4 regions of the Klebsiella sp. M041 genome follow, and region 1 is predicted to be linked to each of the others. Evidence: predicted binding sites of a transcription regulator. Region 1 holds the regulator's gene; each other region holds the start of a gene.

Region 1 (5,237 bases):
TGCCTTTCATGGTCGCTCCCTGTTTACCGTCTCCGTCGGCGGGCAGCCGAAGTACTCCGATGGTTTCGGCCCGAAACCGGCGGATATTGTCCATGTTCCCTTCAACGACCTGCAGGCGGTAAAAGCGGTGATGGATGACCACACCTGCGCAGTGGTGGTGGAGCCGATTCAGGGCGAAGGCGGCGTGACGGCAGCGACGCCGGCGTTCCTGCAGGGGCTGCGCGAACTGTGCGATCAGCACCAGGCGCTGTTAGTCTTTGATGAAGTGCAGTGCGGAATGGGGCGTACCGGATCGCTGTTTGCCTATATGCACTATGGCGTAACCCCGGATATTCTCACCAGCGCCAAAGCGCTGGGCGGCGGTTTCCCGGTCAGCGCCATGTTGACTACCCACGAGATCGCCAGCGCCTTCCATGCGGGTTCCCATGGCTCAACCTACGGCGGCAACCCGCTGGCCTGCGCGGTCGCCAACGCCGCTTTCGATCTGATCAATACCCCGGTGGTGCTGGATGGCGTGAACGCCAAACGCGAACTGTTCGTCAAACACCTGCAGCAGCTGGATGCCGAGTTTGATCTGTTCAGTGATATTCGCGGGATGGGCCTGCTGATTGGCGCCGAACTCAAGCCGCAGCACAAGGGCCGCGCGCGTGATTTCCTCTATGCCGCCGCGGACGCCGGCGTCATGGTGCTTAACGCCGGGCCGGACGTGATGCGTTTTGTTCCCTCGCTGATCATCGAAGAGCAGAATATTGCCGAGGGGATGGCACGCTTTGCCCAGGCCGTGGCAAAGGTGATTAACGGCTGATCTTCCGCAGCCAGATGCCGTGATGCGGCCGCTGACGCCATGCCACTGACGAAATGGTGTGCATGGTGTTCAGATGGCCCAGAATGCGTTGCAGATGCTGCTCCAGGGTGCTTAACGGACCGATCGGCACCTCGCTTTCCGGTGACTCCATAATATTGACATCCCCTGCGCTGCCGGGGCCATCGCTGTCCAGCCGCTGCTGACAGCGCTGCAGGGCAATCTCACAGGATTCGAGATAGCGCTGGGCAAGATCCGGGGTGAGCATCGTATGCTCCCGGGCCAGAGTGGTCATGGCGTTGATGTGTTCGACGATAAACTGGCTGTGCGTCACCCATAGCTTCATATCTTCCAGGTAGTGGGTATTAAACCCGGGCTCCTGCATCGCCTGATTCAGGGAGTTGTAGAGCGCGTTGTGCGCCTGATTGACGCGCATGCGTTGGTAGGCCAGCGCGGGCGCTTTGGGGTCGGGGCTGAGGATCAGGCGAATCGCCTGCTGGTCGGCCTCCAGCGCATCGTGGGCGTTTTTTTTCAGCAGGCCGCTCTGCCACTGCGGCCACAGCCAGACCATCCCGCCGAAGGCGATCAGGCAGCCGATCAGCGTATCGATCAGCCGGGCGATAATAAACTGTTCGCCGTTGAGCGTCAGCAGCTGCAGGGTATATACCGCCGTCACCGTAAACCCCACCATCGCCCAGCCATAGTGTTTGCGGATGATCAGATAGCTGAGCAGGGTGATCAGCAGCATCCCGCTCAGGGTATAGCTCTCCGGAACGTGAAAGTGCAAGGTCAGCCCGGCGATGATCAGGCCGGCGAGCGTCCCCGCCGCCCGGTGGACAATACGAACCCGCGTGGCGCCATAGCCGTTCTGTGTCACGAAGAGGACGGTCATCAGGATCCAGTAGGGCTTCGGCAAATGCAGGGCGTTGCCCATCAGGCTGGCGATGCTCAGCATCACGCTGATGCGGGCGGCGTTGCGCAGCGCGGGCGACTTCAGCGACAGATAGTTCTTTAGCGCGGGAAACAACGGTAAACGACGCTCTTTGTCAGCCATCAGATCCCGGGCATACAGCGGGCGCTGGGTATGCAGCACCCGGGCGATGCGGCTGAAGTGCCAGGCGCAGAAGTGGCCGACCGGGTTGTCCGGATGCTGGTGGGCGATCTTTTCCAGGGCGCCGATCTGTTTATCCATCTGGAAACGCTGCGGAAAACGATGATAGAGCATGTCATCCGCCAGCACCCGCAGGCGGGCGGCGACGGTCTGCGCATTCCAGCGGATCACCGCTTCGGCATGGCTGCGCTCAACCAGCTTTTGCACCTCTTCCGGCTGATGCAGGCTGACCGAAATATGCTCCTGTAGATCCAGCCCCATCTGGAACGCCCGCAGAAGACGTTTGTGGTCGTTACGTTGGTTGGCGGCCAGCATATGCATCTGCTGATAGCACTGGGTGATTAAATCGACCACCTTCTGCTGGCGGATGAGCAGCGGCGGCAGGGCGGTCGAGGGATCGGTATGCTGGGTCAACAGGCTATATTTGGCTTCGCAATAATTGGCCAGTTCCCGGTAGAGCAGACTGAGCGACTCCCGCAGCGGCTGTTCGCGCCACAGCCAGAACCAGAACCAGTTAAACACGCCGTACCATAGCGTGCCGAAGGCGTAGATCAACAGCGGCTCCCAGACGGGCATATTGCCCGCCAGGCTCAGGGTAAAGATGGCGGCGATCAGCGACGCGGGCAGCAGGCGCGCGTGCAGCGAACTGATTTCCGCGGTGACGCCGAGCAATAGCGCCAGGCCGCTGAGAATAAGCGGCAAAGGTATGGTCTGGGCGAGCAGCAGCTGCACCACCAGGCTGCATCCGGCAAACAGACAGCCGCCGATAATCAGACGCTTAAAAAAGCGCTTATGCGGAGTGTCGAGACCGGCGATGTTGCAGCAGGCGGGAACTAAGGAAAACAGGAGCCCCTGCTGGAGATGGCCGAGCAGAAGACCGATGGCCACAGGCAGACACAGCACCAGCGTTTGCCGCAGTGCATAGTTGACTTCCGGGTGGTAAATCAGCCTGCGCCACATGAGGGAAAAACAAAAACGGCGTACTGCAGGAGCAATACGCCGCTTAGCAACTTAACGGGTGCCGTAGACGACGATAGTTTTACCGTGGGCGGAAATCAGGTTCTGATCTTCCAGCATTTTCAAAATACGGCCAACGGTTTCACGAGAGCAGCCGACGATCTGACCAATTTCCTGACGGGTAATTTTAATTTGCATACCGTCCGGGTGGGTCATGGCATCGGGTTGCTTCGCCAGGTTCAGCAGCGTCTGGGCGATACGGCCCGTCACGTCGAGGAAGGCGAGGTTGCCCACTTTCTCAGACGTCACCTGCAGACGGCGAGCCATTTGCGAAGAGAGACGCATCAGAATGTCCGGGTTCACCTGGATCAGCTGACGGAATTTCTTATAAGAGATCTCGGCCACTTCACATGCGGTTTTCGCCCGTACCCAGGCGCTACGCTCCTGACCCTCTTCAAACAGGCCTAATTCACCGATGAAATCGCCCTGGTTGAGGTAGGAGAGGATCATCTCTTTACCTTCTTCATCCTTGATGAGTACAGCCACGGAGCCTTTAACGATGTAGTACAGCGTTTCTGCTTTCTCACCCTGGTGGATCAGCGTGCTCTTTGATGGGTACTTATGAATGTGGCAATGAGACAAGAACCATTCAAGGGTAGGGTCTGTTTGCGGTTTGCCAAGCACCATGCGCGGTTATCCTCTGTTATAAGCTATCTCCGGGCGCCGACACTACACGGCGTCCGGGCATGCAATCGTATTGTTTCCCTATACCTGGGAAGCTGGCTGATGATTTTTCGACAGCCTGTAATGTGAACTCCTCTGCATACATGCAGTACATCAATGTATTACTGTAGCATCCAGACTGTTTTAGCATAGCTTTCGCCGCATGTCTCCTGGTGTCTCGCTTCAGCATGACGCAGGTCGCCTTCCGTTGCGAGAATTGTTATGTGCGCGTAATCTGACAGGAATATTGCGATACTGGAGTTAAATTTTATGCAAGCGCGTGTGAAATGGGTTGAAGGGTTAACCTTTATCGGGGAGTCCGCGTCAGGACACCAGATTCTGATGGATGGCAACTCCGGAGATAAGGCGCCCAGCCCGATGGAGATGGTGCTGATGGCGGCGGGCGGTTGCAGTGCGATCGATGTGGTCTCCATTTTGCAAAAAGGTCGTCACGACGTGACCAACTGCGAAGTGAAGCTGACCTCTGAGCGTCGGGAAGAGGCGCCGCGCCTGTTCACGCATATTAATCTGCACTTTATCGTCACCGGTAAGGCGCTGAAAGATGCCGCAGTCTCCCGCGCGGTGGATCTGTCGGCAGAGAAATACTGCTCGGTGGCGCTGATGCTGGAAAAAGCGGTGAAGATCACCCACTCCTATGAAGTGATCGAGGCGTAGTCTTCGCCTGCTGATGTGAATGATCTCAACCCCGGCCTGGCCGGGGTTTTTTCTGTTAGCCGATCTTTCGGCCTTCCATCAGACGCTCGACCAGCGGCGCCATAATAAGCTCCATCGCCAGCCCCATTTTACCGCCCGGCACCACCAGGGTGTTCATGTGCGAAATAAACGAGCCCTGTAGCATCGCCAGCAGCCAGGGGAAGTCGATGTTCTGCAGATTGCGGAAATGGATCACCACAAAGCTCTCGTCCAGAGAGGGGATCGCTTTCGCGGCAAACGGGTTGGAGGTGTCCACCGTCGGCACGCGCTGGAAGTTGATGTGGGTGCGGGAAAACTGCGGGGTGATGAAGTTAATGTAATCTTCCATCGATCGGACGACGGAGTCCATCACCGCCTCCCGGGAGTGGCCGCGTTCGCTGGTGTCGCGAATGAGTTTCTGGATCCACTCCAGGTTAACGATAGGCACGACCCCGACCAGCAGGTCGACATGGCTGGCGACATCATGCTGCGGCGTGACAACCCCGCCGTGCAGCCCCTCATAGAACAGCACGTCCGTCGGCTCCGGCAGCGGCTGCCATGGGGTGAAGGTTCCCGGCACCTGATTCCACGGCACGGCTTCGTCATAGGTGTGCAGGTATTTACGCGACTGGCCTTTGCCATGGCGGCCATAGTCGACAAAGGTCTGCTCCAGCAGGCCGAAGTCGTTCGCCTCCGGGCCAAAGTAGCTGATATGTTTGCCCTGATCCCGCGCTTTGCGGATCGCCATGTCCATTTCCGGGCGGGTGTAGCGATGAAAGCTGTCGCCTTCCACCTCCGCGGCGTGCAGATTTAGCTGCGCGAAGATTTTGCGAAAGGCGAGGCTGGTGGTGGTAGTGCCCGCGCCGCTGGAGCCCGTGACGGCGATCACCGGATGTTTGGCAGACATAACAACTCCCTGGTTAAACGATGTAGTGGCGTCGCCTTAGCCGT
Region 2 (5,237 bases), on a different contig from region 1:
TCTCTGTTGCACAGCCCGATCGACCTGAGCGTGGAGACGCGCCTTGATGCGGAAGTGAAGAGCTGGTTTGCCTTCGCGCTGCAAAAATGCGGTGAGCTGGCGCTGCTGCGCGATGCGCTGAACAGCGGCGATACCGCGGCGATTACCGAGTGGAGCGCGCCAGTCCATGCCCGTCGCCATTCGACGCGCGTACATAACCCGGCGGTGGAAAAACGGCTGGCGGCGATCACCGCTCAGGACAGCCAGCGCGCCAGCCCCTATGAGGTTCGCGCTCAGGCGCAGCGTCAACGCTTTAACCTGCCGGCGTGGCCGACCACCACTATCGGGTCATTCCCGCAGACGACCGAGATCCGCGGCCTGCGCCTGGACTTCAAAAAGGGCAATCTGGACGCCAGTCATTATCGTACCGGCATTGCGGAACATATTAAGCAGGCGATCGTCGAGCAGGAGCGGTTAGGATTAGACGTACTGGTGCACGGGGAAGCCGAGCGGAACGATATGGTGGAATACTTCGGTGAGCATCTGGACGGTTTCATCTTCACGCAAAACGGCTGGGTGCAGAGTTATGGCTCCCGCTGCGTGAAGCCGCCGGTGGTGATCGGCGACGTCAGCCGTCCACAGGCGATCACCGTCGAATGGGCGAAGTACGCGCAGTCGCTGACCGACAAACCGGTGAAAGGGATGCTCACTGGACCGGTGACGATTCTGTGCTGGTCCTTCCCGCGGGAAGACGTCAGCCGTGAAACCATCGCGAAACAGATTGCGCTGGCCCTGCGTGATGAAGTGGCGGATCTGGAAGCGGCCGGGATCGGCATCATCCAGATTGATGAGCCTGCCTTGCGCGAAGGGTTACCGCTGAAGCGCAGCGATTGGGATGCCTATCTGCAGTGGGGTGTGGAAGCCTTCCGCCTTAACGCCGCGGTGGCCAAAGACGACACTCAGATCCATACCCACATGTGCTATTGCGAGTTCAACGACATCATGGACTCCATCGCCGCGCTGGACGCCGACGTGATCACCATTGAAACCTCGCGTTCCGACATGGAACTGCTGGAGTCGTTCGAAGTGTTCGAGTATCCCAATGAAATCGGGCCGGGGGTATATGATATTCACTCGCCAAACGTACCGAGCGTGGAGTGGATCGAAGCGCTGCTGGAAAAAGCCGCGCAGCGTATCCCGGCGGAGCGGCTGTGGGTTAACCCGGACTGCGGCCTGAAAACCCGGGGCTGGCCGGAGACTCGCGCCGCGCTGGCGAATATGGTGCAAGCGGCGCGTAACCTGCGTCAATCTGCCTGATCGTCACCCGAAAAATCAAAAAGGAGGCATTTGCCTCCTTTTTTTCCTGCTTCGGACGATTACCCTTTTTTACCGCCATATTGAGCAAACCAGTCGAGCATCCGCTGCCAGCCGTCTTTGGCTGACTCTTCGTGATAGCTGGCGCGATAGTCGGCGTTAAAGGCGTGATCGGCTTCAGGATAGACCACGATTTCCGCCGTGGCGTTGGCCGCCCGCAGCGCCTGGCGCATGGTTTCGACGGTGTCCTGTGGAATGCTGGCGTCTTTAGCGCCGTACAGGCCGAGTACCGGGGCGTTGAGATCGACGGCGATATCCACCGGGTGTTTTGGCGAATTCAGCGATTTTTCTCCTACCAGTTTGCCGTACCAGGCTACCGCCGCCTTCAACTGCGGGTTATGGGCAGCATATAGCCAGGTGATACGTCCGCCCCAGCAGAAGCCGGTGATCAGCAGACGATGGGCATCGCCGTCATGGCGCGCCGCCCAGCTGGCGACGTGGTCGAGATCCGCCAGCACCTGCGCGTCCGGCACCTTCGTAACCAGCTCTTTAAACAGGGTCGGGATATCGTGATACTCATTCGGATCGCCCTGACGGAAGTACAATTCAGGCGCGATAGCCAGATAGCCTTCCTGCGCCAGGCGACGACAAAGATCGCGAATATGCTCATGCACGCCGAAGATTTCCTGCACCACGATGACGATCGGCAATGGGCCATCAGCGTTTTTCGGGCGGGCATGGTAAGCCGGCATGTTTTCCCCCTGAGAGGGAATAGAGGTCTCTCCGGCGACAATATGCTCTTCCGGCGTATGAACGGCGGTTGCGGCATGCGGCGAGGCTGCAGGTGCGAATCCAGGTTGCTTGGTGGTGGTCATGGTATTCTCCGTACCCTTATTTATTAGCGCATCAGTAACTATAGACCCTTTACCTTTAGTTCGGGCGGTAATAAAGCACAGTGCCTGAAAGCGGCTATCTTTTGTTCAGTGACGATGAATATAACTTGTTAATGTGATGTTTATCACTATTTACTGAAAAACAACTGCAATCATTATTGTTCTTGGTGACTAACATCACAAAATGTTGCCAGGGGCTTCTGTACAGTACCGTTTTGCTTCTGCTGATAATTCGACCCACAGAGGAGTTTTTTATGTCCAAGTCTGATGTTTTTCATCTCGGCCTCACCAAGAACGATTTACAAGGGGCTACGCTGGCTATCGTCCCTGGCGATCCGGAGCGTGTGGAAAAGATCGCCGCGCTGATGGATAAGCCGGTTAAGCTGGCATCCCACCGCGAATTTACCTCCTGGCGCGCGGAACTGGACGGCAAACCGGTGATCGTCTGCTCCACCGGCATCGGCGGCCCGTCTACGTCTATCGCTGTGGAAGAGCTGGCGCAGCTTGGCGTGCGTACCTTCCTGCGCATTGGCACCACCGGCGCCATTCAGCCGCACATCAACGTTGGCGATGTGCTGGTGACTACCGCTTCCGTTCGTCTGGACGGCGCCAGCCTGCACTTCGCGCCGATGGAATTCCCGGCCGTCGCAGATTTCGCCTGCACCACCGCGCTGGTGGAAGCAGCGAAATCCATTGGCGCCACCACCCATATCGGCGTGACTGCTTCCTCGGATACCTTCTACCCGGGACAGGAGCGTTACGACACCTTCTCCGGCCGCGTAGTGAGCCGCTTCAAAGGCTCCATGGAAGAGTGGCAGGCGATGGGCGTGATGAACTATGAAATGGAATCCGCTACGCTGCTGACCATGTGCGCCAGCCAGGGTCTGCGCGCCGGGATGGTGGCCGGGGTTATCGTTAACCGTACCCAGCAAGAGATCCCTAACGCCGAAACCATGAAGCAAACCGAAAGCCATGCGGTGAAAATCGTCGTGGAAGCGGCGCGCCGTCTGCTGTAATTCAACGCTTTCCCTGTCAGGCCGGATCCTCCGGCCTTTTTTTTGCGTCGCCTCTCGCAGGAAATTCCTTTTAAACTGGACGTTTGTACAGCACAATTCTATTTTGTGTCATCAGGTTATCGCAGGGGGCGTCGTGGATCTCTCCATTATTATCAGCGCGGTTATCGCACTGGCTGCTGGATTAATCGTCGGCTGGCTGGCGACCAAAGCGCGCGCCGATCAAATTCGGGCCGATCTTATCGAGGAGCGGCGAGAGCTGGATATTGAGCTGAGCGCCGCCCGTCAGCAGCTGGTACAGGAAGCCCACTGGCGTGAAGAGTGCGAGCTGCTGAACAACGAGCTGCGCAGCCTGCGGGATATCAATACCTCGCTGGAGGCCGATCTGCGGGAGGTTACCACCCGGCTCGAATCCACCCAGCTGCATGCGGAAGATAAGATCCGCCAGATGGTGAACAGCGAACAGCGCCTGAGCGAGCAGTTTGAAAACCTCGCCAACCGCATTTTCGAACACAGCAACCGACGCGTCGATGAGCAAAATCGCCAGAGCCTGCATGGCCTGCTGACACCGCTGCGCGAACAGCTGGACGGGTTCCGCCGCCAGGTGCAGGAGAGCTTCGGCCAGGAGGCGCGGGAAAGGCACACCCTGGCGCATGAGATCCGCAACCTGCAGCAGCTGAACGCGCAGATGGCGCAGGAGGCGCTGAACCTGACCAAAGCGCTGAAGGGCGATAACAAAACTCAGGGCAACTGGGGGGAAGTGGTTCTCACCCGCGTGCTGGAAGCCTCCGGCCTGCGGGAAGGCTATGAGTACCAGACCCAGGTCAGCATCGAGACCGACAACCGCTCGCGGATGCAGCCGGACGTCATCGTGCGCCTGCCGCAGGGTAAAGACGTGGTTATCGACGCCAAAATGACCCTTGTCGCCTATGAGCGCTATTTCAACGCCGAGGATGACTACACCCGCGAAGTCGCGCTGCAGGAGCACCTTGCCTCGGTGCGTAATCATATTCGCCTGCTGGGACGCAAGGATTATCAGCAACTGCCGGGCCTGCGCTCCCTCGACTATGTGCTGATGTTTATTCCCGTCGAGCCGGCATTCCTGCTGGCCATTGATCGTCAGCCCGAGCTCATTAGCGAGGCGCTGCAAAATAATATTATGCTGGTCAGCCCGACGACGCTGCTGGTGGCCCTGCGCACCATCGCCAATCTGTGGCGTTATGAGCACCAGAGCCGCAACGCGCAGAAGATCGCCGAGCGGGCGGGGCGCCTTTACGACAAAATGCGCCTGTTTGTGGACGATATGTCCACTATCGGCCAGAGTCTGGATAAAGCGCAAGAGAACTATCGCCAGGCGATGAAAAAGCTCGCTTCCGGGCGCGGTAATCTGCTGGCTCAGGCGGAGGCTTTTCGCGGGTTGGGCGTGGAGGTCAAGCGCGAGATTAATCCTGATTTAGTCGAACAAGCCACTGCTCAGGACGATCAATATCGTCTCGAAGAGGAGGATAACCTGCCGGAAAATGACGCATTTTCGCCCGACTCTGCCGAGGCGGTGCGCAGCCGGGAGGCGGCTCCGCCACGCTGAAACGTATGGGAAATGCGCTGAGTCTGATACACTCAGTGAACATTTTCTTGAAAAGCAAGCAGGCATAAAGATGGTTGAGGATTCACAAGAAACGACGCACTTTGGCTTTCAGACGGTCGCTAAAGAGCAGAAAGCGGACATGGTGGCGCATGTATTCCATTCTGTCGCCGCAAAGTATGATGTGATGAATGACTTAATGTCGTTTGGTATCCATCGTTTGTGGAAGCGTTTCACCATCGACTGCAGCGGTGTACGTCGCGGGCAGACCGTGCTGGATCTGGCGGGGGGTACCGGTGATTTGACGGCTAAGTTTTCCCGTCTGGTAGGGGAAACCGGCCGCGTTATGCTTGCTGATATCAATGATTCAATGCTCAAAATGGGCCGCGAAAAGCTGCGCAATATCGGCATCGTGGGTAATGTTGAGTATGTTCAGGCCAACGCGGAAGCCCTGCC
Region 3 (5,237 bases), on a different contig from region 1:
GTTGTAAATTTCATGTTTGGCGCCGACATCGATACCGCGGGTGGGCTCATCGAGCAGGATCACCTTCATCTCTTCCGACAGCCAGCGGCCCAGGATCGCTTTCTGCTGGTTGCCGCCAGACAGGTTCATGATCAGCTGTTCCGGGCCCGGCGTTTTAATGTTCAGCGACTGGATATGCTGATCGGCGTTGTCCGCCTCCCAGGCGTTGTTGATCAGGCACCCGGCGTGGATATGCTTGCGCCGGGCGCTGATATTGATGTTGTCGCGCACGGAGTGAACCGGAATAATCCCCTCCGCTTTCCGATCTTCCGGGCACAGCATCATCCCGGCCTGGATGGCCTGGGCCGGTTTGCGAATGTCGACGGGCTGGCCATCGATATACACCTGACCGCCGGTGATCCGCGTCCCGCCGAACAGACCTTTCATCAGTTCGCTGCGCCCGGCGCCCACCAGCCCAAACAGGCCGACGATTTCGCCACTGCGCACCGAGAGGCTGACCGGCGTGCGTACGCCCGGGGCCTTCACCTCCTCCAGACGCAGCCGCTCTTCGCCGTAGGGGCGAGGTTTCCAGCCGTAAATATCCCCCAGATTGCGTCCCACCATCGCCTGAACCAGCGCGTCGTGGCTGACGCTCGGCATATCATCAAAGGTGCAGACGTAGCGGCCATCTTTAAAGACGGTGATGGCATCGCTGAGGGCAAAAATTTCTTCCATCCGGTGTGAAACATAGATGATGACGCGCCCCTCCTCCCGTAGCTCGCGGATAACGCGAAACAGGTTGTCGATCTCCCGGGCAGAGAGCGAACTGGTCGGTTCATCGAAGGCGATAATTTTGGCGTTACGCGCCAGCGCTTTGGCTATCTCCACCATCTGCCACTGGCCAATGGAGAGATACTTCAGCGGCGTCTCCGGGTCTATATCCAGCCCCAGATGCTCAAGCTGCAGGCGGGCCTCGTAGTTGAGCAGCGAGCGGTTGACGATGCCGCCTCTGTGCGGCAGCTGGCCAAGATAGATATTTTCGGCGACGGTCATCTCCGGGATCAGATGCAGCTCCTGATAGATAATCGCCACGCCGGCGTTGAGCGCCGCCATCGTATTGGTGAACGCCATCTGCTGACCGCCGATCTGCAGGTGACCCGCAGTGGGGATGTAGTTACCGCTGAGAATTTTCAGCAGCGTCGATTTGCCTGCGCCATTTTCGCCCATCAGCGCGTGGATCTGTCCTGGGTAGCAGTCAAAACTGATATCGGACAAGGCCTTTACGCCAGGGAACGTCATGGTGATGCCGCGAAATGAGAGATAAGGGGTAGACTGTTGCATAACGACTCCGCTCTTCTGCACTCAGCCCCCGCCGCGGCGGGGGCCAGTTCAACCGGGCTGTTACAGCCCTTTTTTCGCCAGCTCTTCTTTGAAGTTATCGCGGGTAATCAGCACCACATCGGTCACCGCAGTGAACTTCGGCGGCTCAACGCCCTTGGTGACCCAGTTGTAGAGCATTTCGCTGGTTTTATAGCCATGAATATCCGGGCTTGGCAGCAGGGAGCCATAGAAACCGGTTGGCTGCGCCTTCGACAGTTCGTTGACGGCATCCACGCCGTTAATGCCAATGCCAATCACATCCGGCGCTTTAAAGCCCTGGCCTTCAGTGGCACGCACGCCGCCGAGCACGGTGTTGTCGTTCATCCCAACGATCAGCCAGTGTTTAACCTGCGGGTGCTGGACCAGCATCGAGTTACCGGCGTCAAACGCCCCCGGGATATCGTTAGATTTTGTCGGAACGCGGTAGATTTGCGCTTCCGGGAAACCGGCCGCCTTCAGGGCATCGATGGAGCCAGTGGTACGACGGCGGGCGGTGTCCAGCTCATCGGCGGTGATGGCCATCACCGCGGTGTCTTTGACATCCCAGCCGCGTTTCTGCATCTCTTTATACAGCTCCTGCCCCTGGCGGGCGCCGATTTCGCTGGCCGCCATCATCACCAGCGGCACGCTCTCCATCGGTTTACCTTTGGCGTTGACGAACTGGTCATCGACAGTAATCACCTTCATGTCATAGCCGCGCGCTTTAGCGACAATCGCCGAGCCGAGCTTAGGATCGGGGGTACAGATGACAAAGCCCTTCGCGCCGCTGGCCGCCAGGCTATCGATGGCGTTCAGGGTTTTCTCACCATCCGGCACCGCAATTTTAATGACGTCAAAGCCTAAATCTTTTCCTGCTTTATCAGCAAATTTCCACTCGGTCTGGAACCATGGCTCTTCCGGCTGTTTCACCAGAAAACCCAATTTCAGGTTTTCCGCCATAGCTGATTGTGACATAACCGCTGCAAGACCAATGGCCGCCAGCGCTTTAGTAAATTTGTGCATGGTAAACTCCAGCTTTAATTCGCTTTCATGTAGGGAAAAATCGGAATTAACTTTTTTATCAGCATCAAAACAAGGCATTAGAAAAATCACATTCCCTACTGCCGTTGTTAGAGTAGTAATACCCGGAAATTATTTCTCCATACGAGAGCATTATCACATCGCGGAATTACAGTAATTGCGTACATAGATTTAGCAAAAAAAGACATAAAAAAAGACATAATTGTCATACAATTTAACCGGCGAATAGCAGGATCATCTATACCACCAGCAGGCTTATCCCTGTGATGTCAGAGGGTGTTTAACAGAGGGTTACGGCACTGTTATATCCAGTGGCTAACGGGGTCGCAGCGGCGGTCAACTGCCCGCCGGCGCTGAAGATCAGCAGACGCGCGTCGCCAGTCCAGCGTCGGCCGTTTAATATCGCGATAAAACGGATCTTTTGCGTAATTTATTCCTAATTGAAAAAAGATATTCCGGTTACATAAAAAAACCTGCAACAAAAAATAAAAATAATTATCATCACCACGAAACATTGCTCTCTGAAATAACTTATAGTTTTGCGTTATACGATGAATCTCGTAGTCAAATACCTATAACTTATACCTGGCACACCGCGCTAGCGCCCCAGTCTACACCGCCAATCCCCCGCCAGTCGTCATTCAGGAATAATCGTGTAACAAAACGTAAATTATCCATCTTGAGAGTTTTCTTAATTCCATTCAGCGAGTATTCTAAAATTGTCGGCAAGAGGAAAAATTACCCGACTCATACGGAATGTGTAGAGTTTTATTATTCTGCAACAGTGCAGCGCGCCACTCTTTTATCCTGTTGTTGACCGCAGGAACCGCTGACGCGCACCAGTAACCCCTTCCCGGTTAATAAGGATATTTTTATGGCAGTTCCAGGAATGGCACAAAAGCTAAACACCCAGATGAACCTTGAGTTCCACGCCTCTAACGTTTACCTGAACTTAAGCGAGTGGTGCGCCCGGCATCGCTTTGACGGCGCCGCGACATTTTTGCGCAACCGCGCGCAATGCAGCATCACCCTCACCATGCGCGTATTTGACTATCTGAAAAAAGCCGGCAGCTGGCCGATAGTGAATCCCGACCGCGCCTGTAATCCCGAATGTACCTCGCTGGAAGATCTCTTTACCCAAACCCTGGTCGATTACCGCCAGCGTAGCAGTATGCTGAGCGGTCTCGCCGAGGAAGCCAAAGCGCAGAGCGATGACAACACCTGGCGTTTTCTGACCCGGCTGGCGGAAGAGCAGCAGCAGGATGGGCTGCTGCTGCAAAGCGTGCTCGAGGAAATTCGCAACGCCGACAAAGCCGGGATCGGTATGGAACAGACCGATCGCCGTCTGATGGCCCTCGTCGGAGCGTCACAGAAACCCCACTAATCAGAGGTGTAGGGCCTTTCTCGCCCGATCAGGGGGGAGCGCGTTCGCGCTGCCCCGCCCTGTTTATTAATCCGTTATCGTTATACTCCCCTGCCATTTATTCCTCAAAAGAATAAAAAAGTTTTAACTCGATCCCATTCCCTCGTCACCGTTACCCCTTTGGGGGGATTAGTGAGCGCGGTCACTTTTTGTTGAGCCACAAAGAAATATAAAAACAGTGTTTCAAAAATATAAAACACGAGGTTTATTTTTTATGGCTCGATACACGGCTTCAGCCTCTGAAGGGCTGCAGGGAAGACCGATCTTGTTACGCCATCAGTTAGCCTACGGCGGCGGTAATCTGTTAGGGAGTGGCGCACTGGCGATAAGCGGGGCATGGCTACTCTATTTTTATACGACCTTTTGCGGCCTGACGCTGATCGAGGCCTCATTTATCTTCTCCGTCGCCAGCATCATCGACGCCATCAGCAACCCGCTGATGGGCTATCTGACGGATAACTTTGGCAAAACGCGGTTAGGCAAGCGCTTTGGCCGTCGGCGCTTCTTTTTGCTGATCGGCATTCCGCTGATGCTGTTCTACCCGCTGCTGTGGGTAGAGGGCCTGAGTTTCTGGTACTACCTGTGCACCTATGTGGTGTTTGAGATCATCTACACCTCCATCATGGTGCCCTATGAAACGCTGGCGACAGAGATGACCGATGATTTCTCGCTACGCTCAAAGCTCACCGGCTATAAAGCCATCTTCGGCAAACTGGCCAACTTCCTCGCCGCGTTTATTCCCGGACAGTTCATTCTGCTGTACGGCAAAGATTCCGCCACCCCTTTCTTCCTCACCGGGCTGACCTACGGCGCGATCCTGATCGTCGCGATTACCTGCCTGTGGCTGTGCAGCTGGGAGCGCGAGCGTGCGGAAGCCGTGGATACCAGCGCGAAAAAGGGGCTGCTGAGCACCCTGCTGTCGCTGGCGAAAGACATGCGTTCCACCTTTTATCTGCGCGTGTTCCGCAAACATCTCGGTATGTACCTGTGCGGGTTTGGCGCGGAATGGCTGTTTGCCTCCATCTTCACCTATTTCGTGATATTCGTTCTGCAGCACGATCCGGCAATGGTGGCCGGGCTGAACAGCCTGAACTCGATTCTGCAGCTGATCTCCACCGCGCTGTTTATCGGCCTGTGTGTGAAAAAGGGCTTCAGCAAACCCTATATCCTCGCGCTGGGGATCGTGATTTTCGCAGTCCTGCTGTATACCTCGCTGTGGTTCTTCCATCTGCCGTCAGGCCTGGCGACCGTGCTGATGTTCGGTATTACCGTGCTGTTCGGCCTGGGGACCGGCGGGGTTTACTATATTCCCTGGACCGTTTACACCTTCCTCGCCGATGTCGACGAGATCTACACCGGACGTCGTCGGGAAGGGATCTATGCCGGCGCCATGACCTTCTCAGGGAAAATTCTGCGCTCGATTGTGGTGTTTTCG
Region 4 (5,237 bases), on a different contig from region 1:
GGCGGGGTAGGGACCGTATTCGGCGTGGTGACCGGGGTGATTATCTTCACCGTGATCAACTACGGCCTGACCTATATCGGCGTTAACCCTTACTGGCAGTACATCATTAAGGGGGCGATCATTATCTTCGCCGTGGCGCTGGATTCCCTGAAATACGCCCGTAAGAAGTAATTTATGCCTGAGTAAAAACCCGCGCCTGACGCGGGTTTTTTTATGCCTGAAACGGATGCGTTGATGGAGGCTACTTTTCTTTCTGCAGCTCCAGTAGCTGCTCCGGGGTGACCGCCGGGTAGGACTGGGCGTCATCCGGCACGTCGTGCTGCTGCGCCGGAATCGGGATTAAAGGACCGAGGAAGCGCGGTTCCCGTTTGAAGATGTAGAGGTCCGCCAGCGCGCCGAAGCGGGCGCCGAATTCGCGCAGCCGCACGCTCCACATATCCTTCGGCGACGGCACCGCGTAGCACTGAGCCTGGATCCCCATATGCAGGGCGATAAACAGCGCCCGTTCGCAGTGGAAGCGTTGGGTGATGATAATGAAGTCGTTGGTGTCGAACACTTTGCGGGTGCGGACGATCGAGTCGAGCGTGCGGAAACCGGCATAGTCCAGCACGATATCCGCCGGATCGACGCCGCCTTTAATCAGGTCCCGGCGCATAGTCATCGGTTCATTGTAGCTTTGCAGGGCGTTATCCCCGCTCAGCAGCAGATAGTTGACCTTGCCGCTATTGTAGGCGTTGAGCGCGCCCTGGATGCGGTAGCGGTAATACTGATTGATCACCCCGGTGCGGTAGTATTTAGCGGTGCCCAGCACCACGCCGACCTGGCGGTAGGGGAGGTCCTGCAGCTCGTCATAGATATAGGGCGCGGTTTTCCAGCTCATCCAGCGGTCAAGACCCAGCACGGTCAACAGCAGCAGGCCGAGCAGGACTAACAGGCTGTAGAACACACGCTTTAACATGAACTTGGCTCAATAATAGACAACGGAGTCTTCAGGCTACTTTACCCGCCGGGTAAGCGCAAGAAACCCGCGTTTAATTGCGGGGATTTTCAGCAATATGGACCGATCGCCGATCCCAGACCGGGCAAGGCGTAGCCGCAACCTGTTCTCCGGTCCTCCGGGAACGTCTCAGCGACTTTGAGGCCGTCAGGTCGGCAGTTTCAGCAGCCATAGCGATCTTCAGCTCGCAATGGCGCGAACGGTAGGTCGGGTTAGCGGAGCGCCTCCCGACAACATAACGGCATAAAAGGTCGGCCGGATTAGACGAAACCGTCATCCGGCCATCTGCTCAGGCGCGCAGGCTGATTAACCTAACAGCACGCGCTCGATATTGTGGCAGCCCAGCGCCTTCAGGGTGGCGACGGTGGCGTCCCACTGAATCAGCGCCGCATCGGCTTTCTCCGCCAGGATCGCCCGCTGGATGTCCGGATAATCATAGCCGTTGAGGCTGAGGAGATTCAGCGCCCCCTGCAGCGGCGGCAGCGTCGGGTTGAACGCCGCGTTTTCCGCATAGCTGCCGCTGAAAAGGGTGCCATCTTTCAGCTCCAGCGCTACGCCGGAAGGCGAGTGGCTGTACGGCGCGTGGCAGCGGTTAGCGGCCTCAATCGCCGCCTGGGACAGGGCATCGCCGCTGACCGGGAAGCCGTGGTTCTGGTGGTCCATCAGCAGGGTTTTGATCTCCAGGTCTTTCGGGCCGAAGGCATCCGGCAGATAGTGCTGCAGCGCATGGGCTTCGCGACCGGGCAGATGAATGCGCAGCGTCAGTCCGCTGTTCAGTTCGTTCATAAACTGACGGCAATGGCCGCACGGCGTGTAGTTCACCGTGATGGCGCGCAGGGAGGTTTCACCGCGCAGCCAGGCGTGGCTGATGGCGCTCTGCTCCGCATGGACGGTCTGCTGCATGGTGGCGCCGAGAAACTCCATGTTGCCGCCAAAGTACCAGCGGCCGCTGACGCCGCGGGCGATAGCCCCGACGTTAAAGTGGGAAAGGTCGGCGCGCGCGCAGGCGGCGGCAAGCGGCAGTAGCGCAAAGGCCAGCGCGTCTTCGTCCAGACCTGTCGCCTGTTGCAGCGTCGCCACCTGATCGGCCTCGAGCAGCGCCGGGAAGTGCGGGTCGACGAGCATCGGGGCGATGGCCGCCTGCAGGTCTGCTGCCAGAGTCGTCAAAGCAGCTTGAAAACGTGAGTGCATAGCGTTGCCTCATAACAGTGTAATGGGAAACCAGTGTACGGGCGTCAAGGGGTTTCAAATGTGATTTACGTCTCATTGCTAATGCAACTTTTCATTGTTGCATTGATAAATGTGATTTGAATCACATTTCATCCCACTACCGCAAGGATCAGCGGGAATAAAAACGGTGCCATCAACGAAGTGATGATCCCGCACAGCACCAGCGCCAGCGAGCTGAACGCCCCTTCCTGATAGTCCAGTTCCGCACAGCGCGCGGTACCGAGGGCGTGCGAGGCGGTGCCCATCGACAGGCCGCGCGACGCTTTAGTGCGAATACGCATCAGGTTGAGCAGGGTATGGCCGAATACCGCGCCAAGGATGCCGACAAAAATCACGCACACGGCGCTGATGGCCGGGATGCCGCCGATACTGCCGCTCACCGCCATGGCAATCGGCGTGGTCACCGATTTGGGCAGAACAGAGGCGGCGATCTGCGGTGTGGCGCCCATCAGCAGGGCCACGGTGGTGCCGGTGATCATCGCCACGCAGCTGCCGATAAAGCAGATGGTGATGATCGATTTCCAGCGCGCGCGGATCTGGTGCAGCTGTTCATACAGCGGGAAAGCCAGCGCGACCACCGCCGGCTGCAGCAGATCGTTCAGGATCTTGCTGCCGGCAAAGTAACGCTCATAGGAGATCCCGGTCAGCAGCAGAAACGGGATTATCACTACCATCGCCACCAGCAGCGGGTTGAGTAGCGGGAATTTGAAGCGGGCCGCCAGTTTGCGGGCGAGGAAAAAGACGATCAGGGTTAGCGGCAGCGACCACCAGATTTCATGCATCATTTTTCTTTTCCTTTTGCCCAATCACTTTGCGTTCGCCATGCACCAGATGTGAGCTCCAGCTCACCACCACAAACACCACCAGCGTGCTGATGGCGCAGGAGATGACGACCGGCCCCAGCTGGGCGCGCAGCAGATCCCAGTACTGCATCACGCCGACGCCGATCGGCACGAACAGCAGCGCCATATAGCGGATCAGGATATTGCAGCCGGGGTTGACCCACTGCGGCGGCATAATTTGCAGCGCCAGCAGCACGAAGAGGATCAGCATGCCGATGATGCTGCCGGGGATGGTGATGGGCAGCAGCCCGGCGATAAATATTCCGGCATATAAGCAGGCGTAAATCAGGACGAAAGCCCGCAGGTAGTGCCAGATAATAGTCAGCGATTTACTCATGGTAATAACCCTTGATGAAGTGCATTCATCATACAATTAATCCCTAAAATGTGCTACCGATCACATCATGAATTCTATACATAGCGCTGATAGCGTACGGGAACAATAGCCTCTCCCGGCAGGACCTGACAGCTCGCAGCTTTGGGTATATCGGGTCCCACGCTACCTTTTTGGAAGAGAAGCGGCAAATGAAGGCGGTATGAGATACCGCAGGCTCCTGTAAAGCATAGAGATTATCTCCTCGCTTTGCCGCATTCGCCGAATGGGGAATGGCGTACGACAGGCGGGACGCATTGAGCACTTTCAACCAACGCCCGGAGGCGCTACCATAGCGCCTCTTTTTTTTCCGGGTAACGATATGCGTGTACTACTGGCGCCGATGGAAGGCGTGCTCGATTCGCTGGTGCGCGAGCTGCTGACCGAAGTGAACGATTACGATCTGTGCATCACCGAGTTTCTGCGGGTGGTGGATCAACTGCTGCCGGTTAAATCGTTCTACAGGCTGTGCCCGGAACTGCATCATCAAAGCCGCACCCCGTCCGGTACCCGCGTGCGCGTCCAGCTGCTGGGGCAATATCCCGAGTGGCTGGCGGAAAACGCCGCCCGCGCGGTGGCGCTGGGCTCGTGGGGCGTCGATTTAAACTGCGGCTGTCCGTCGAAACTGGTGAACGGCAGCGGCGGCGGGGCGACGCTGCTGAAAGATCCGGAGCTTATCTATCGCGGCGCGAAGGCGATGCGCGAGGCAGTGCCCGGACATCTGCCGGTGACGGTGAAAGTTCGTCTCGGCTGGGACAGTGGCGAACGGCGCTTTGAAATCGCCGACGCGGTGCAGCAGGCGGGGGCCAGCGAGCTGGTGGTCCACGGCCGCACCAAAGAGGATGGCTACAAAGCGGAGCGCATCAACTGGCAGGCCATCGGCGAGATCCGCCAGCGCCTGACCATTCCGGTAGTCGCCAACGGCGAAATCTGGGACTGGCAAAGCGCTCAGGACTGTATGACCGTCACCGGCTGCGATTCGGTGATGATTGGCCGCGGGGCGCTCAACGTACCGAACCTCAGCCGGGTGATCAAATACAACGAACCGCGCATGCCGTGGCCGCAGGTGGTTCAGCTGTTGCAAAAATATACCCGTCTGGAAAAGCAGGGCGATACCGGCCTGTATCATGTGGCGAGAATTAAGCAGTGGCTGGGCTATTTACGCAAGGAATATACCGAGGCGCTGACGCTGTTTAATGAAATTCGCGCCCTGCAAACCTCTGCTGAAATAGCGGCGGCGATCGCCCGCTATTAAGCGCCATATTGTTATTCGCTTCACATATTATTACTTGCCTCCCTATTGATGATAGGCATGAGTGAAATAAAGTGATACTGTGCGGTCAATCAATTCAGGATTGCTACTGAACGCAGGCAAAACCTAAGCACTTCCGTCATTCGTGGCGGCAAGTGCTTAGGTTTTTTTTTGGCCAAAATTTAACGGTGGATAAATGATGACGTAAAACAAGAGGTTGTAATTCATCTTTTCTCTGGCACGGTCGCGGTTTTATTACCGAAGGACGCCCCTTGCCATTCATTTTTTAAAAAAGAAAACAGGTAAATAAATAGCCTGGGGATCCCCTTTGTTTTTATTCAGTCACGGTGGAGATCACAATGTATAACAAAAAAATAAATCAGCTTTTTATCGGCGCGGCGCTGGCGACTATGGCGCCCGCCGTGAACGCGGCGCAAACCCCGGCGTGGAACGGCAGCGTGCTGGGGTTTGAAGCCGGACAGCCAGGGCTGCTGGGCGATATGCTGGGTATTCGTCCCATCCTTGAAGAGAACGGCTTTCATT

The links. The regulator CRP, encoded in region 1, controls carbon source genes, mostly activating them, when cyclic AMP is high. The targets are predictions, from matches to a motif close to ATGTGANNNNNNTCACAT.
Region 2: udp (uridine phosphorylase) is a predicted target of CRP. The motif match lies at 2,300-2,317, and genes of this name have one in related genera.
Region 3: AC6CWS_RS15100 (arabinose ABC transporter substrate-binding protein) is a predicted target of CRP. The motif match lies at 2,503-2,520, and genes of this name have one in related genera.
Region 4: AC6CWS_RS01655 (CidA/LrgA family protein) is a predicted target of CRP. The motif match lies at 3,455-3,472, and genes of this name have one in related genera.

What each region holds. Positions count from the first base shown of each region.
Region 1 covers NZ_JCAXWU010000016.1:13,582-18,818, reverse strand. Annotated here, with positions in the region: gene argD (bifunctional acetylornithine/succinyldiaminopimelate transaminase) at 1-805, shown strand, start outside; gene AC6CWS_RS20015 (YccS/YhfK family putative transporter) at 795-2,873, opposite strand; gene crp (cAMP-activated global transcriptional regulator CRP) at 2,925-3,557, opposite strand; gene AC6CWS_RS20005 (OsmC family protein) at 3,864-4,268, shown strand; gene AC6CWS_RS20000 (phosphoribulokinase) at 4,324-5,193, opposite strand; gene AC6CWS_RS19995 (YheU family protein) at 5,230-5,237, opposite strand, start outside.
Region 2 covers NZ_JCAXWU010000019.1:62,672-67,908, forward strand. Annotated here, with positions in the region: gene metE (5-methyltetrahydropteroyltriglutamate--homocysteine S-methyltransferase) at 1-1,296, shown strand, start outside; gene AC6CWS_RS21670 (dienelactone hydrolase family protein) at 1,356-2,168, opposite strand; gene udp (uridine phosphorylase) at 2,441-3,202, shown strand; gene rmuC (DNA recombination protein RmuC) at 3,336-4,784, shown strand; gene ubiE (bifunctional demethylmenaquinone methyltransferase/2-methoxy-6-polyprenyl-1,4-benzoquinol methylase UbiE) at 4,855-5,237, shown strand, end outside.
Region 3 covers NZ_JCAXWU010000010.1:144,172-149,408, forward strand. Annotated here, with positions in the region: gene araG (L-arabinose ABC transporter ATP-binding protein AraG) at 1-1,320, opposite strand, end outside; gene AC6CWS_RS15100 (arabinose ABC transporter substrate-binding protein) at 1,381-2,361, opposite strand; gene AC6CWS_RS15105 (non-heme ferritin-like protein) at 3,254-3,763, shown strand; gene AC6CWS_RS15110 (hypothetical protein) at 3,868-4,002, opposite strand; gene AC6CWS_RS15115 (MFS transporter) at 4,017-5,237, shown strand, end outside.
Region 4 covers NZ_JCAXWU010000001.1:348,172-353,408, forward strand. Annotated here, with positions in the region: gene mglC (galactose/methyl galactoside ABC transporter permease MglC) at 1-171, shown strand, start outside; gene sanA (outer membrane permeability protein SanA) at 242-958, opposite strand; gene cdd (cytidine deaminase) at 1,304-2,188, opposite strand; gene AC6CWS_RS01650 (CidB/LrgB family autolysis modulator) at 2,317-3,012, opposite strand; gene AC6CWS_RS01655 (CidA/LrgA family protein) at 3,002-3,406, opposite strand; gene dusC (tRNA dihydrouridine(16) synthase DusC) at 3,765-4,697, shown strand; gene AC6CWS_RS01665 (carbohydrate porin) at 5,054-5,237, shown strand, end outside.